3 regions of the Terracoccus luteus genome follow, and region 1 is predicted to be linked to each of the others. Evidence: riboswitches for the same ligand, from Rfam matches in the RefSeq annotation. Region 1 holds a riboswitch; each other region holds the start of a gene.
The links. A riboswitch is a leader RNA that binds a small molecule or an ion and turns the genes downstream of it on or off. The one in region 1 is predicted to bind S-adenosylmethionine.
Positions count from the first base shown of each region.

Region 2: another riboswitch for S-adenosylmethionine. It lies ahead of metX (homoserine O-acetyltransferase MetX); the one in region 1 lies ahead of DFJ68_RS03460 (bifunctional o-acetylhomoserine/o-acetylserine sulfhydrylase).
Region 3: another riboswitch for S-adenosylmethionine. It lies ahead of DFJ68_RS05205 (aminotransferase class V-fold PLP-dependent enzyme); the one in region 1 lies ahead of DFJ68_RS03460 (bifunctional o-acetylhomoserine/o-acetylserine sulfhydrylase).

Region 1 is NZ_RBXT01000001.1:736,283-740,229, reverse strand. It holds gene DFJ68_RS03465 (acyl-CoA dehydrogenase family protein) at 1-1,156, opposite strand, end outside; SAM riboswitch class IV at 1,357-1,458, shown strand; partial or broken gene DFJ68_RS03460 (bifunctional o-acetylhomoserine/o-acetylserine sulfhydrylase) at 1,590-2,918, shown strand; gene DFJ68_RS03455 (LD-carboxypeptidase) at 2,963-3,947, shown strand, end outside.
Region 2 is NZ_RBXT01000001.1:605,824-609,770, forward strand. It holds gene DFJ68_RS02885 (YkvA family protein) at 1-99, shown strand, start outside; gene DFJ68_RS02890 (DUF4192 family protein) at 215-1,771, shown strand; SAM riboswitch class IV at 1,881-1,993, shown strand; gene metX (homoserine O-acetyltransferase MetX) at 2,010-3,248, shown strand; gene DFJ68_RS02900 (universal stress protein) at 3,455-3,856, shown strand.
Region 3 is NZ_RBXT01000001.1:1,130,937-1,134,883, reverse strand. It holds gene DFJ68_RS05210 (DNA translocase FtsK) at 1-1,651, opposite strand, end outside; SAM riboswitch class IV at 1,868-1,998, shown strand; gene DFJ68_RS05205 (aminotransferase class V-fold PLP-dependent enzyme) at 2,038-3,423, shown strand; gene DFJ68_RS05200 (endonuclease/exonuclease/phosphatase family protein) at 3,509-3,947, opposite strand, start outside.

The DNA of each region.
Region 1 (3,947 bases):
GCAGCTGGCGCGCCATGACGATGCGCTGCACCTGGTTGGTGCCCTCGTAGATCTGGGTGATCTTCGCGTCGCGCATCATCCGCTCGAGGGGGAAGTCGCGGGTGTAGCCCGCCCCACCGAGCAGCTGCACGGCATCCGTCGTGATCTTCATGGCCACGTCGGAGGCGAAGCACTTGGCGGCGGCACCGAAGAAGGCGAGGTCCTTGTCGCCGCGCTCGCTCTTGGCGGCGGCGACGTAGACCATCTGACGGGCGGCCTCGAGCTCCATCGCCATGTCGGCGAGCATGAACTGCACGCCCTGGAACTCGCTGACGGCCTTGCCGAACTGGCGGCGGTCCTTGACGTAGGCGACGGCCTGGTCGAGGGCGCCCTGCGCGATGCCGACGGCCTGCGCGCCGATCGTGACGCGGGTGTGGTCGAGGGTGCGCAGCGCGAGCTTGAGCCCGCCGCCGACCTCGCCGACGACCCGGTCACCCGGCAGCCGCACGTTCTCGAAGTGCAGCTCACGGGTCGGGCTGCCCTTGATGCCGAGCTTGCGCTCCTTCTCGCCGAAGGTGAAGCCCTCGTCGGACTTCTCGACGACGAACGCCGTGACGTTGCCGCCCCGCGGGCCGTCGGGGTCGGTGACGGCGAGCACCGTGTAGTACTCGGACACGCCGGCGTTGGTGATCCACGACTTCTGCCCGGTGAGCACCCAGTCGTCGCCGTCGCGCCGGGCCCGGCTGCGCATGGCGGCCGTGTCGCTGCCGGCCTCCCGCTCGCTGAGTCCGTACGAGAACGCCGCCTCGCCTCGGCCCAGCGGCGTGAGGTAGCGCGCCTTGACCTCCTCGCTGCCGGCGAGCACGAGCGGCAGCGACCCCAGCTTGTTGACGGCCGGGATGAGCGAGCTGCTCGCGCACACCCGGGCGACCTCCTCGATGACGATGCACGTCGCGAGGGCGTCGGCCCCGACCCCGTCGTACTCCTCGGGGACGTGGGGGGCGAAGAAGTCGGAGGCGACGAGGGCGTCGTGCGCCTCCTGCGGGTAGCGCGCGTCCTCGTCGACCGCCGCGGCGTAGGGCGCGATCTTGTCCTCGGAGACGGCACGGACGGCCTCGCGCAGGGCCTCGTGGTCCTCAGAGACGCGGAACAGGTCGAAGTCGGCGTTGGTGCTCACGACGGTGATCGTACTCGCAGGTAGCACTTCGTAGGACGTCCTTGTAACCACCGTCACGCACCCCACCGCCACCCCACCGACTCCTCCAGCCCCCGGCCCCCGCTCCCACCCCCGCTCCCACCCCTGTCGCACGACGACCCCGTCCCAGGATGAGGACGCGCCGCTGACCGCCGCCACGCCCCGGGCGTAGGGTGCCGACAGGTCATGAGCGCCAGCGACAAGCCCCGGCTCGCTGGCCGGCAACCCTCCAACCGCGGTGGGGTGCCCCGGGTGAGGACCTGGCCCCACGGCATCCGCCGACACCGTCCGGACACCTGTCCGCGGCGACGTCGCCCGGACGGCGCGGGGCAAGCGCGGAGCGACCGCTCCCGCACCGACCCGTCGGTGCGCCCACCCGTGGACCCACGGCCGGTGCGTCGACGCCGACCGAGACGAGGCCCCCATGAGCGACACCCCCACGTGGTCCTTCGAGACCCAGCAGATCCACGCCGGCCAGAGCGCCGACGGCGTCACCGGCGCCCGCGCGCTGCCGATCTACCAGACGACGAGCTACGTCTTCACGAGCACCGAGCAGGCGGCGAACCTGTTCGGGCTCAAGGAGTTCGGCAACATCTACACCCGCCTGATGAACCCGACCACCGACGTCGTCGAGCAGCGCATCGCCGCCCTCGAGGGCGGGGTCGGCGCCCTCCTCGTCGCCTCCGGCCAGGCGGCCGAGACGCTCGCCATCCTCAACATCGCCGAGGCCGGCGACCACGTCGTCGCCTCGCCCTCGCTCTACGGCGGCACGTACAACCTGCTCAAGAACACGCTGCCGCGCTACGGCATCGAGGTGACCTTCGTCGCCGACCCCACCTCGATCGACTCCTGGCGCGAGGCCGTGCGCCCGAACACGAAGCTCTTCTACGGCGAGACGATCGCCAACCCGAAGAGCGAGGTGCTCGACATCGAGGCCGTCGCCGCCCTCGCCCACGAGAGCGGGGTGCCGCTCGTCGTCGACAACACGGTGGCCACCCCGTTCGTCATCCGCCCCATCGAGTGGGGCGCCGACGTCGTCGTGCACTCCGCGACGAAGTACCTCGGCGGCCACGGCACCTCGATCGCCGGCGTCATCGTCGACGCGGGCACCTTCGACTTCGCCGCCGACCCCGAGCGCTTCCCGCAGTACAACACCCCCGACGACAGCTACCACGGCCTGGTCTACGCCCGCGACCTCGGCGTCGGCAGCCCCCTCGGGGCCAACCTCGCCTTCATCCTCAAGGCCCGGGTGCAGCTGCTGCGCGACCTCGGCCCGGCCGCCTCGCCGTTCAACGCCTTCCTCATCGCGCAGGGCCTCGAGACGCTGTCGCTGCGCATCGAGCGCCACCTCGAGAACGCCCACCGCGTCGCCGCCTTCCTCGAGGGACACGAGCAGGTCGAGCGGGTCGTCTGGGCCTCGCTGCCGAGCAGCCCGTCGCACGCCCTGGCGCAGAGGTACGCGCCGCGCGGCGCCGGCGCGGTGCTCTCGTTCGAGATCGTCGGCGGGCTCGAGGCGGGCCGGCGCTTCGTCGAGGGCCTGACGCTGCACAGCCACGTCGCCAATATCGGCGACGTCCGCTCCCTCGTCATCCACCCCGCCTCGACGACGCACTCGCAGGGTCCGGATGCCGACCGGCTGGCCGCCGGGGTGACGCCCGGCCTCGTGCGCCTGTCCGTCGGCATCGAGCACGTCGACGACATCGTCGCCGACCTCGAGCAGGGCTTCGCGGCCGCCAAGGCCTGACCGAGACGTCGTCGTCGTCGTCGCGGCGGTGGCAAGGTGGCGGCATGACCGTGCGCTACCCCGCCCCGCTGCGACCCGGCGACGCGATCGGGGTCACCGCCCCGAGCGCCGGCGTCCCCGACCGCCTCGGGGCGCGCCTCGACGTCGCGCTGCAGTGGTTGCGCGACAGAGGTTTTCGCGTCGAGGTCGGCGACTGCCTGCGTGGCGGGGGCGTCGTCAGCGCACCCCGTGAGCAGCGGGCGGCCGAGCTGAACCGGATGCTGCTCGACCCGCGGGTGCGTGCCGTCGTGCCGCCGTGGGGCGGCGAGACCGGCATCGACCTGCTCGAGCTCATCGCGTGGGAGGCGGTGGCGGCCGCCGAGCCGACGTGGTGCGTCGGCTTCTCCGACACCTCCACGTGGCTGACGCCGCTCACCCTGCTCACCGGGGTCGCGACGCTGCACGGGCAGAACCTCATGGACACCCCCTACGCCACGCCCGACGGCATCCGGCACTGGGTCGACGTCGCGAGCGCCCCACGGGGGTCCGAGGTGGAGCAGCGCTCCCCCGGCCGTTTCCGCGCCGAGGGGTGGGACGACTACGAGCGCGACCCCGCCGTGTCGACGTTCACCCTCGACGCCCCCGGCACGTGGACGCGGCTGGACCCCGGCCACGAGGGCGAGCCCGCGCGGCTCACGGGGCGGCTGCTGCCCGGGTGCGTCGAGACGATGGTCGCCGTCGCCGGCACCCGCTTCGGCGACGTGCCCGCCTTCGCGCGGGAGCACGCCCCCGACGGTCTGCTCCACGCGCTCGACGTGTGCGAGTGGCCGGCGCCGGACATCGGGCGGGCCCTGCACGGGATGCGCCTCGCGGGGTGGTTCGACGGCTCGCGGGGGGTGCTCGTCTCGCGGACTCGTGCCCCCGGCACCGACACGATGACCCAGCACGAGGCGGTCGTCGACGCCCTCGGCGGGCTCGGCGTGCCGATCCTCGCCGACGTCGAGTGCGGCCACGTGCCGCCGTACCTCGCCCTCGTGGCCGCCGCCCGCA
Region 2 (3,947 bases), 130 kb from region 1:
CGCGGACCGGGCGGTCTGCGCGTGCCGGGCGGGCCGCGCGTCGTGAAGGCGGCCGGCGGCGCCGCGCTCGAGGCCGTGCGCCGCCGCCTGGAGCGCTGACCGGGGCGTCCTGCGTCGTCCACACCTCCCTCTGCGGGGGAGCGGTCGGTCGGCGTCGTCCACAGGCGCGCGAACGGGCCGACCTGAGGCGGATGCCGGGCGCCACCGTGGGCGCATGTCCACCGTCTCCGTGTCCGGGCCGGCCCAGCTGCTGGCGGTCATCCCCTACCACCTCGGCTTCCAGCCGCTGCGCAGCGTCGTCGTCGTCGCCCTGCGCGGAACCCAGGTCGACCTCGTCGCGCGGGTCGACATCCCCGCCCCGGGCGCCCGCGAGGCGGTCGTCTCGCACCTCATGGGTCCGGTGCGGCGCGAGTCGCCGACGACCATCGCGCTCATCGGCTACGAGTCGGACGTCGGCGAGTCGATGGGCCTGCTCGACGCCTTCGCCGTCGCCGTGAGCCGGGCGGGCCTGCACCGGTTGGGCACGTTCGTCGTGCGCGGCGACCGGTGGTTCGGGGTGGGGTGCGACTGCTGCCCGGCGGAGGGCAGGCCGATGCTGCGCGACGCCGACGTGCCCGCCATCGCCACGTACGTCGGCACGGGGCACGCCGTCCTCTCCGGGCGGGAGGCGCTCGGCACGGCGCTGACGCCCCTGGCCCCCGGCGACCCCGGTCACGACGCGGTCGCCCTCGCCGTCGACGACTGGCGAGGCCGGTGGGAGAACGCCACACAGCTCGCTCGTCGCGGGGCGCCGGCGCCCACGTGGCTCGGTGGGCCTGATGCCTCGGCGGTGCCCCGCGACGACGGGGTCGCGCGCCGGGTCGCACCCAGCGCCTGGAGGGGGTGGCCGACCGGTGGGTCGTTGCGGGCCGAGTTCGAGGCGCTGCTCGCTGACGGTGCCGGTGACGGGGCCGGCGGGTGGCCACCCTTCGTGCCCCTCGGAGACGACGAGCTGGCCGGCCTCACCGAGGACGAGGCGGACGCCCTGAGAGGTCATGCCTTCGACGCCTGGCTCGACGAGGTGGTCGAGGTGGAGCCCTTCGGTGGGCCGGGGTCCGAGGGGGAGCACGGGGACGATGTGAGCGGCTGGCTCCTCGGGTGGTCCGGCGGCCCGGCCCCCGTTGTGGCGCCGGCGTCGGCGACGCCGGCGACGTCCGACGGGGGAGACCCGACCGCGCGCCACCACCTCCTCGACCAGTCGCTGCGCGCGTGGGGCGCCGTGCTGAGGGGCGAGCTCGACGAGCCGGTGCTCGAGACCTCCCTGCCCGCGATCGTCGGCCCGTTGCGCGACGCGACCATCCGCGACGCCCTCATCGTCGCGACCTGCCCCGGCGGCCCCATGACCCGCGACTGCGTCGACGAGCGGCTGCTCGAGCACGTCGAGTTCCACCTGCCTCCGGCTGTCCGACGGGACGCCGGAGGTCTCGGTCGAGGTGGTGAGCCGGGTGGGCCGGGGCTGCCCGGCGGTCTGGACGGGCTCGAGGGGCAGCGGTCGCCCGTCGTCCCGCACGCCATGCTCGCCCGGCTCGAGGCCGTGGTGCGAGCGACGCCGGAGGCCCACGTCGCGCCCCTCCTCTCGGTGTACGCGTCGTTGGCCTGGTGGTCGGGTGACGGCGCGCGGGCGGCCGTCGCGGTGGAGCACGCCCTGCGCGTCGAGCCCGACCACTACCTCTGCACCCTCCTCGCTCAGGCCCTCGAGTTCGGGCTGCGACCGCAGGCGCGCTCGGCCTGAGACCGGCCGCGTTGGCGGTCCCGGTCGGCCTCGCGTCCGGCCCCGCGCGCGGTCCACCCCGTGGACCGACCCGTCGTGCCGGGTCGCCGCCTCCCGTACGATCGATACAGGTCATGAGTGTCAGCGACAAGCCCCGGCTCGCTGGCCGGCAACCCTCCTTCGCGGTGGGGTGCCCCGGGTGAGGACCGGGCCACGCCCGACCGGCGTGCGCAAGCGCGAGCGTGAAGGAGCACCCTCCATGACCGTCACCCATCGACGGCGACCCGCCGGGCGGCATCCCGTCCCGCCCCGGCGACGGGCCGAGGCCACCGCGGCGGTGGACGGCCCACCGGAGCCCGCCTCGACCACCCCCTCGACCGTGGCCGCGGGCGCCGCGTGGCGCGAGGGAGACCCCGTCGGTCACCGCACCTTCGTCGACATCGGTGACCTCCAGCTCGAGTCCGGCCACGTCCTGCCCGGGGTACGCATCGCCGTCGAGACGTGGGGCACCCTCGCCCCGAGCCGCGACAACGTCGTGCTCGTCGAGCACGCGCTCACCGGGGACAGCCACGTCGTCGGTGACGCGGGGGACGGTCACCCGTCGCCCGGCTGGTGGGACGACCTCGTCGGCGCCGACGCCCCCGTCGACCCCGACCGCTGGTTCGTCGTCGCCACCAACGTGCTGGGCGGGTGCCAGGGCTCGACCGGGCCCTCGAGCACCGCCCCCGACGGGCGCCCGTGGGGCAGCCGCTTCCCGTACGTCACCGTCCGCGACCAGGTGGCGGCCGAGGCAGCCGCCCTCGCCCGGCTCGGTGTCGAACGCCTCGCCGCCGTCGTCGGCGGCTCGATGGGCGGCATGCGCGCCGTGGAGTGGGCGGTCGGGCGGCCGGAACAGGTCCAGCGGTGCATCGTGCTGGCCAGCACCGCGCACACGACCGCCGACCAGATCGCGTGGTGTCAGCCGCAGCTGCTCGCGATCCGCTCCGACCCCGACTTCAGCGGCGGCGACTACTACGAGACGGGGCGGGCCCCCGAGACCGGGCTCGGCCTCGCCCGTCGCATCGCGCACGTCACCTACCGCACCGAGAGCGAGCTGAGCGACCGCTTCGGGCGGGCCGCGCAGACGGGGGAGCAGCCCCTCGACGCCGGGCCCGACCGCGGCCGGTTCGCCGTCGAGAGCTACCTCGACCACCACGCCGGCAAGCTCGCCGGCCGCTTCGACGCCAACTCCTACGTCGTGCTCACCGAGGCGATGAACAGCCACGACGTCGGCCGCGGCCGGGGCGGTGTCGAGGCGGCGCTGGCCCGTGTGACCGCTGACTGCACGGTCGTGTCCGTCGACACCGACCGGCTCTATCCGCCGCGACTGTCCGACGAGATGCACGCCCACCTGCCCCGCTCGACCCGGGCGCACATCCGCTCCGAGTTCGGCCACGACGGCTTCCTCATCGAGCAGGAGCAGGTCGGGCGCATCATCCGCGACGCGCTGGCCCGGTGACACACCGGCCTGGTGACGCGCTGGTGCGCCGACGCGACCGGGCGCGGCAGCGCTGACGGGGCGGACCCGGGCGAATCCGGGCGGTGGCCCGACCTGGTCGACCCCGGCCCGGCGCGGCGTCACGCCGCCTCGCCCGGCCACCCGCCTTTTCGGGTACGGTCCGACCTGTCAGGCACGATGTCAGCGTCGCGAGGAGGACCGGAACAGTGGCCATTGTCGTGGGTTACGTCGCCACCCGAGAAGGCCGGGCCGCCCTCAAGCGGGCCGCCGAGGAGTGCCTGTTGCGCAACGCGAAGCTGATCGTCATCAGCTCGCACCGCGGCGGCAGCAAGGACTTCGACGCCGATGAGGCCTCCCAGTTCGAGGCCGAGCTCGCCCGGGTCGCCCGCCAGCTCCAGGACGAGGGGCTCGAGCACGAGGTCCGGACGCTCGTGCGCGGCAACGACCCCGCCGAGGACCTCATCAGCGTCGCCGAGGCCGAGAACGCCGACTTCATCGTCATCGGCCTGCGCCGACGCAGCCCCGTCGGCAAGCTGATCCTCGGCTCGAACGCCCAGCGGATCCTGCTCGACGCGAGCTGCCCCGTTCTCGCCGTCAAGGCGGAGTGAGGGCCGCGCGCCCAGTGGTGCACGTCCCGGGTGCCGGGGCCGACCGCAGGGTGCCGCGTGCGGGAGAGGGTGCCTCGGGACACGCGCGGGA
Region 3 (3,947 bases), 390 kb from region 1:
TCGCGAGGTTGGCGATGACGTACGCGCCCTCGACGTCCTTGCCGACGCCCATGACCATCGGGTGCTCGTTGCTGCGCGCCGTGTGGCTGCGCAGCACGTCACCGAGGGCGACGTTCTCGCGGTCGAGGTTCGGGATCTCGATGCCGATGGCCGACTTTCCGGGGATCGGGCTGAGGATGCGCACGTCGGCCGACGCCACCGCGTAGGCGATGTTCTTCGACAGCGCCGTCACCCGCTCCACCTTGGTGCCGGCGCCGAGCTCGACCTCGTAGCGGGTGACCGTCGGCCCTCGCGTGAAGCCGGTGACGGCGGCGTCGATGTCGAACTGCTCGAAGACGTGGGTGAGCGACTCGACGACGCGGTCGTTGGTCTCGCTTCGCGTCTTGTGCGGCGCGCCGGGGGTGAGCATCGCCTGGTCGGGCAGCCGGTAGGTGATGTCGCCGCCCAGGCTGAGCTGCTCGACCCGCGCCGGCAGCTGCGTCGTGGGCGGGGGGACGAGCTCGGCCTTGGGGCCGATCGAGGCGGGGTCGACGGATGCCGGTCGGCCGGCCTTCGCACCCGCCGCGCCCGCCGCGCCCGTCCCGCCTGCGGAGCCCTCGCCGGCGCCGGGGGCGAGGACCCCCGGGGCGGTGGGTCGCTTCTGGCCGGGGCGCGGGCCGTTCGCCCTGCCGCAGGGCTGACCCGCGGGGCGTGCGGGCCCGTCGGCGGAGGCGGCACCGTCGTGCACGACCTCGGCCGCCTTGCGGAAGGCCTCGTCGCCGTCACGCTCGTCGAGCTCGACCGCTTTGCGCCCGCGGGGGCGGGCGGGACGGGAGCGACCGGCATCCTCGTCGTCGTCGTGGCCCTCGTGGTCGTCATGGAGGTCACGGCGCACGACGAGGTCGCGCAGCTGCGCGAAGCGGTACGGGATGAGGTTGACCGGGGTGGCCGTGACGACGAGCAGCCCGAAGAGGCCGAGCAGCACGAGCAGGGCCACCGCGCCGTAGCTGGAGACGGCGGCGGCCACCGGGCTCGAGGCGAGGAAGCCGATGATGCCGCCGGCGGCGCGCATGCCGTCGGCACCGTCGGGCGGGTTGGGGATGCCGTCGGCGAGGTGGGCCAGGCCGCACGCCGAGAACGTGAGGGCGAGCAGGCCGAGGCTGATGCGGCTCGTCGCGGCGTCGTCGTGCGGCACACGCAGCAGGCGCAGCCCGAGTACGAGCAGCACGAGGGGGACAGCGTAGGCGACCCGCCCGAAGGTGCCGGCGAAGACGGCGTGGACGACGTCGCCGAAGACCCCGGGCACCCCCCACCACTCACGGGCGGCGACGACGATCGACAGCGCGATGAGGGCGAAGCCGAGCCCGTCGCGGCGGTGCTCCGGCTCGAGGTCGGCGGCCGTCGTGCCGACCCGGCGCACCGCGCCACCGGCGAGGTGGGAGACGCCCATCCACGTGTTGCGCACGGCCCGCAGCGGCAGCGGCAGGCCGCCGTCGCGGGTCTTGCGGGTGGCTTTGGCCGGGGGCTTGCGAGCGGCCGGACGTCCCGAGCGGGCGGCGGGTCGCGAGCCGCTGCGGCCGGTCGACCGGGGCGCGGACGTGGAGCTGCCCCCCGAGGAGCGCGGAGCGGCGCGCGGGGTGGAGCGCGTGGAGCCGGACGGACGTGTCGCCATGGTCGGAACCGTACGGGAAACGCCCCGCCGAACCCACCCGCCACACAGGCAACACCGGTCCGCGTCCGGTCCGCATCCGGTCCGCATCCGGTGCGGCGCATCCCCGACCCCCGGGCTCGGCGGTCCTGTCCGCCCCTCGGGCGCCGCGTCTCAGATGACGACACGCCCTCGGGCGACGGTGGACAGGTTCGCGCGCGCCCGCCTACCCTCGACGCAGGTCATGAGTGCCAGTGACAAGCCCCGGCTCGCTGGTCGGCAACCCTCCTCCGCGGTGGGGTGCTCCGGGTGACGACCCGGCCGTCCCCTCACGCTCGCAGCACGAGCAGCAGGGCCGGCAAGCGCGGACCTGCACCCGGTGGGTCCCCTGGCCCCACAGGAGTACCCCGATGTCGGTCCTTCCCAGCACCACGAGCCGCTGCCAGCCGGCCCTGCCCGTCCTGCGGACCCGCGCCCTGCGCGTCGTCGCCTCCCCCGGCACCCTCCCCGAGACCGTCGGCTCGGCCCTGCAGGTGCCGACCCTCAGCGGTCCGCAGCCCTACGCCAACCTCGACCACGCGGCATCCACGCCGGCCCTGCGCACCGTCAAGGATGCCGTCGACCGAGCCCTGGAGACGTACGCCTCGGTGCACCGCGGGGCCGGGTACGCCTCGCGGGTGACGAGCGCGTGGTACGAGCAGGCCCGCGCCGAGGTGGCCCGGTTCGTCGGGGCACGCGAGGGCGACACCGTGCTCTTCACCCGCACGACGACCGACTCGTGGGCCCTGCTGAGCAAGGCGCTCCCCGGCCGCACGACGGTCTTCGTCTTCGGCTCCGAGCACCACTCGACCCTGCTGCCGTGGGGCCGCTCGCGCACCGTGCGCCTGCCCGTCCCGCAGTCGCCCGACGACGCTGCCGCACTGCTCGAGGAGGCGCTGGCCGACCACCCCGCCCGCCACCGCCTCGTCGTCGTCACCGGCGCCTCGAACGTCACGGGCGAGGTCTGGCCGGTCGCCCGCCTCGCCGAGCTCGCCCACCGGCACGGGGCCCGCATCGCCGTCGACGCCGCCCAGCTCTCGGCCCACCGCGAGATCGACCTCGCCGCCTGGGACGCCGACTACGTCGCCTTCTCCGGCCACAAGACCTATGCCCCCTTCGGCGCGGGCGTGCTCGTCGGACGTTCCGACTGGCTCGACGCCGGCACGCCCTACCTCTTCGGTGGCGGGGCCACGACCGCCGTCACCGAGGCGGGCACGGCCTGGGCGACCGGCCCCGCACGCCACGAGGGCGGCAGCCCCAACGTCATCGGCGCCGTCGCCATCGCCGCGGCGTGCGCGACGATCCGCACCCACCGCGAGGCGATCGAGGCCCACGAGGCCGAGCTGCTCGCGCGCCTGCGGGCCGGGCTCGAGGCGGTGCCCGGGCTCGAGCTGCTCTCGATCTTCGGCGACGACCACGACCGCGTCGGCGTGCTCGCCTTCACCCTCGAGGGCTGGGACTCCTCCCTCGTCTCGCAGGTGCTCTCGGTCGAGCACGGCATCGGCGTGCGCGACGGCAAGTTCTGCGCCCACCTGCTCGTCGACGAGCTGCTCGACGACCCGTGGCAGGAGCGCTCGACGACGGCGGTGCGGGTCAGCCTCGGTCTCGCCTCGACCGCCGAGGGCGTCGACCGGCTCGTGCGCGGCGTGACGCTGCTCGTCGAGCAGGGTCCGGCCGCGACGTGGGTGCGCGGCGAGCGCGGCTGGCAGATCGAGGGCGAGGACCCCCGCGACGCCGAGGTCGCCCGACCCTGGTGAGACCGTCGGGCTCGCGGCCGGAGCGGTCAGCGGCCCGCTTGGCCCGCCCGGTCGTCGGGGTGGCGGCGGGCCGCCCCTGCGGCGGTCAGCGCAGGGAGAAGCTCGCCCAGACGAGGGCGTGGTCGGTGCCGTGGACGACGGTGTGCCCGGCCGCGACGAGGACGAGCCCCCGGGTGAGCACGTGGTCGATCTGGACGTAGGCCGGCACGCGCTGGCCGAGGTACGGCCACGTGCGCACCCAGCCGAGCCCGGCCTCCCGCTCGGCGTCGAGCAGGCCCGAGGCGGCCTGCCGGAACCCGGGGTGGCCGAAGCCGGAGTTGAAGTCGCCGGCGAGGACCAGCGGCGCGTCCTCGCTCTGCCGCCGCGACCAGTCCGCGAGGGCGGTCAGGCCGGCCCGCCACTCCGGCGTGGACCGGGTGATGGGCGCGACGACGTGCACCGCCTTGAGCCGCACCGCCGTGCCGCCCACGTCGACGAGCACCTCGGGCTGGTGGCTCGGGGTCTGCTCGACCGACGGGTCGTCG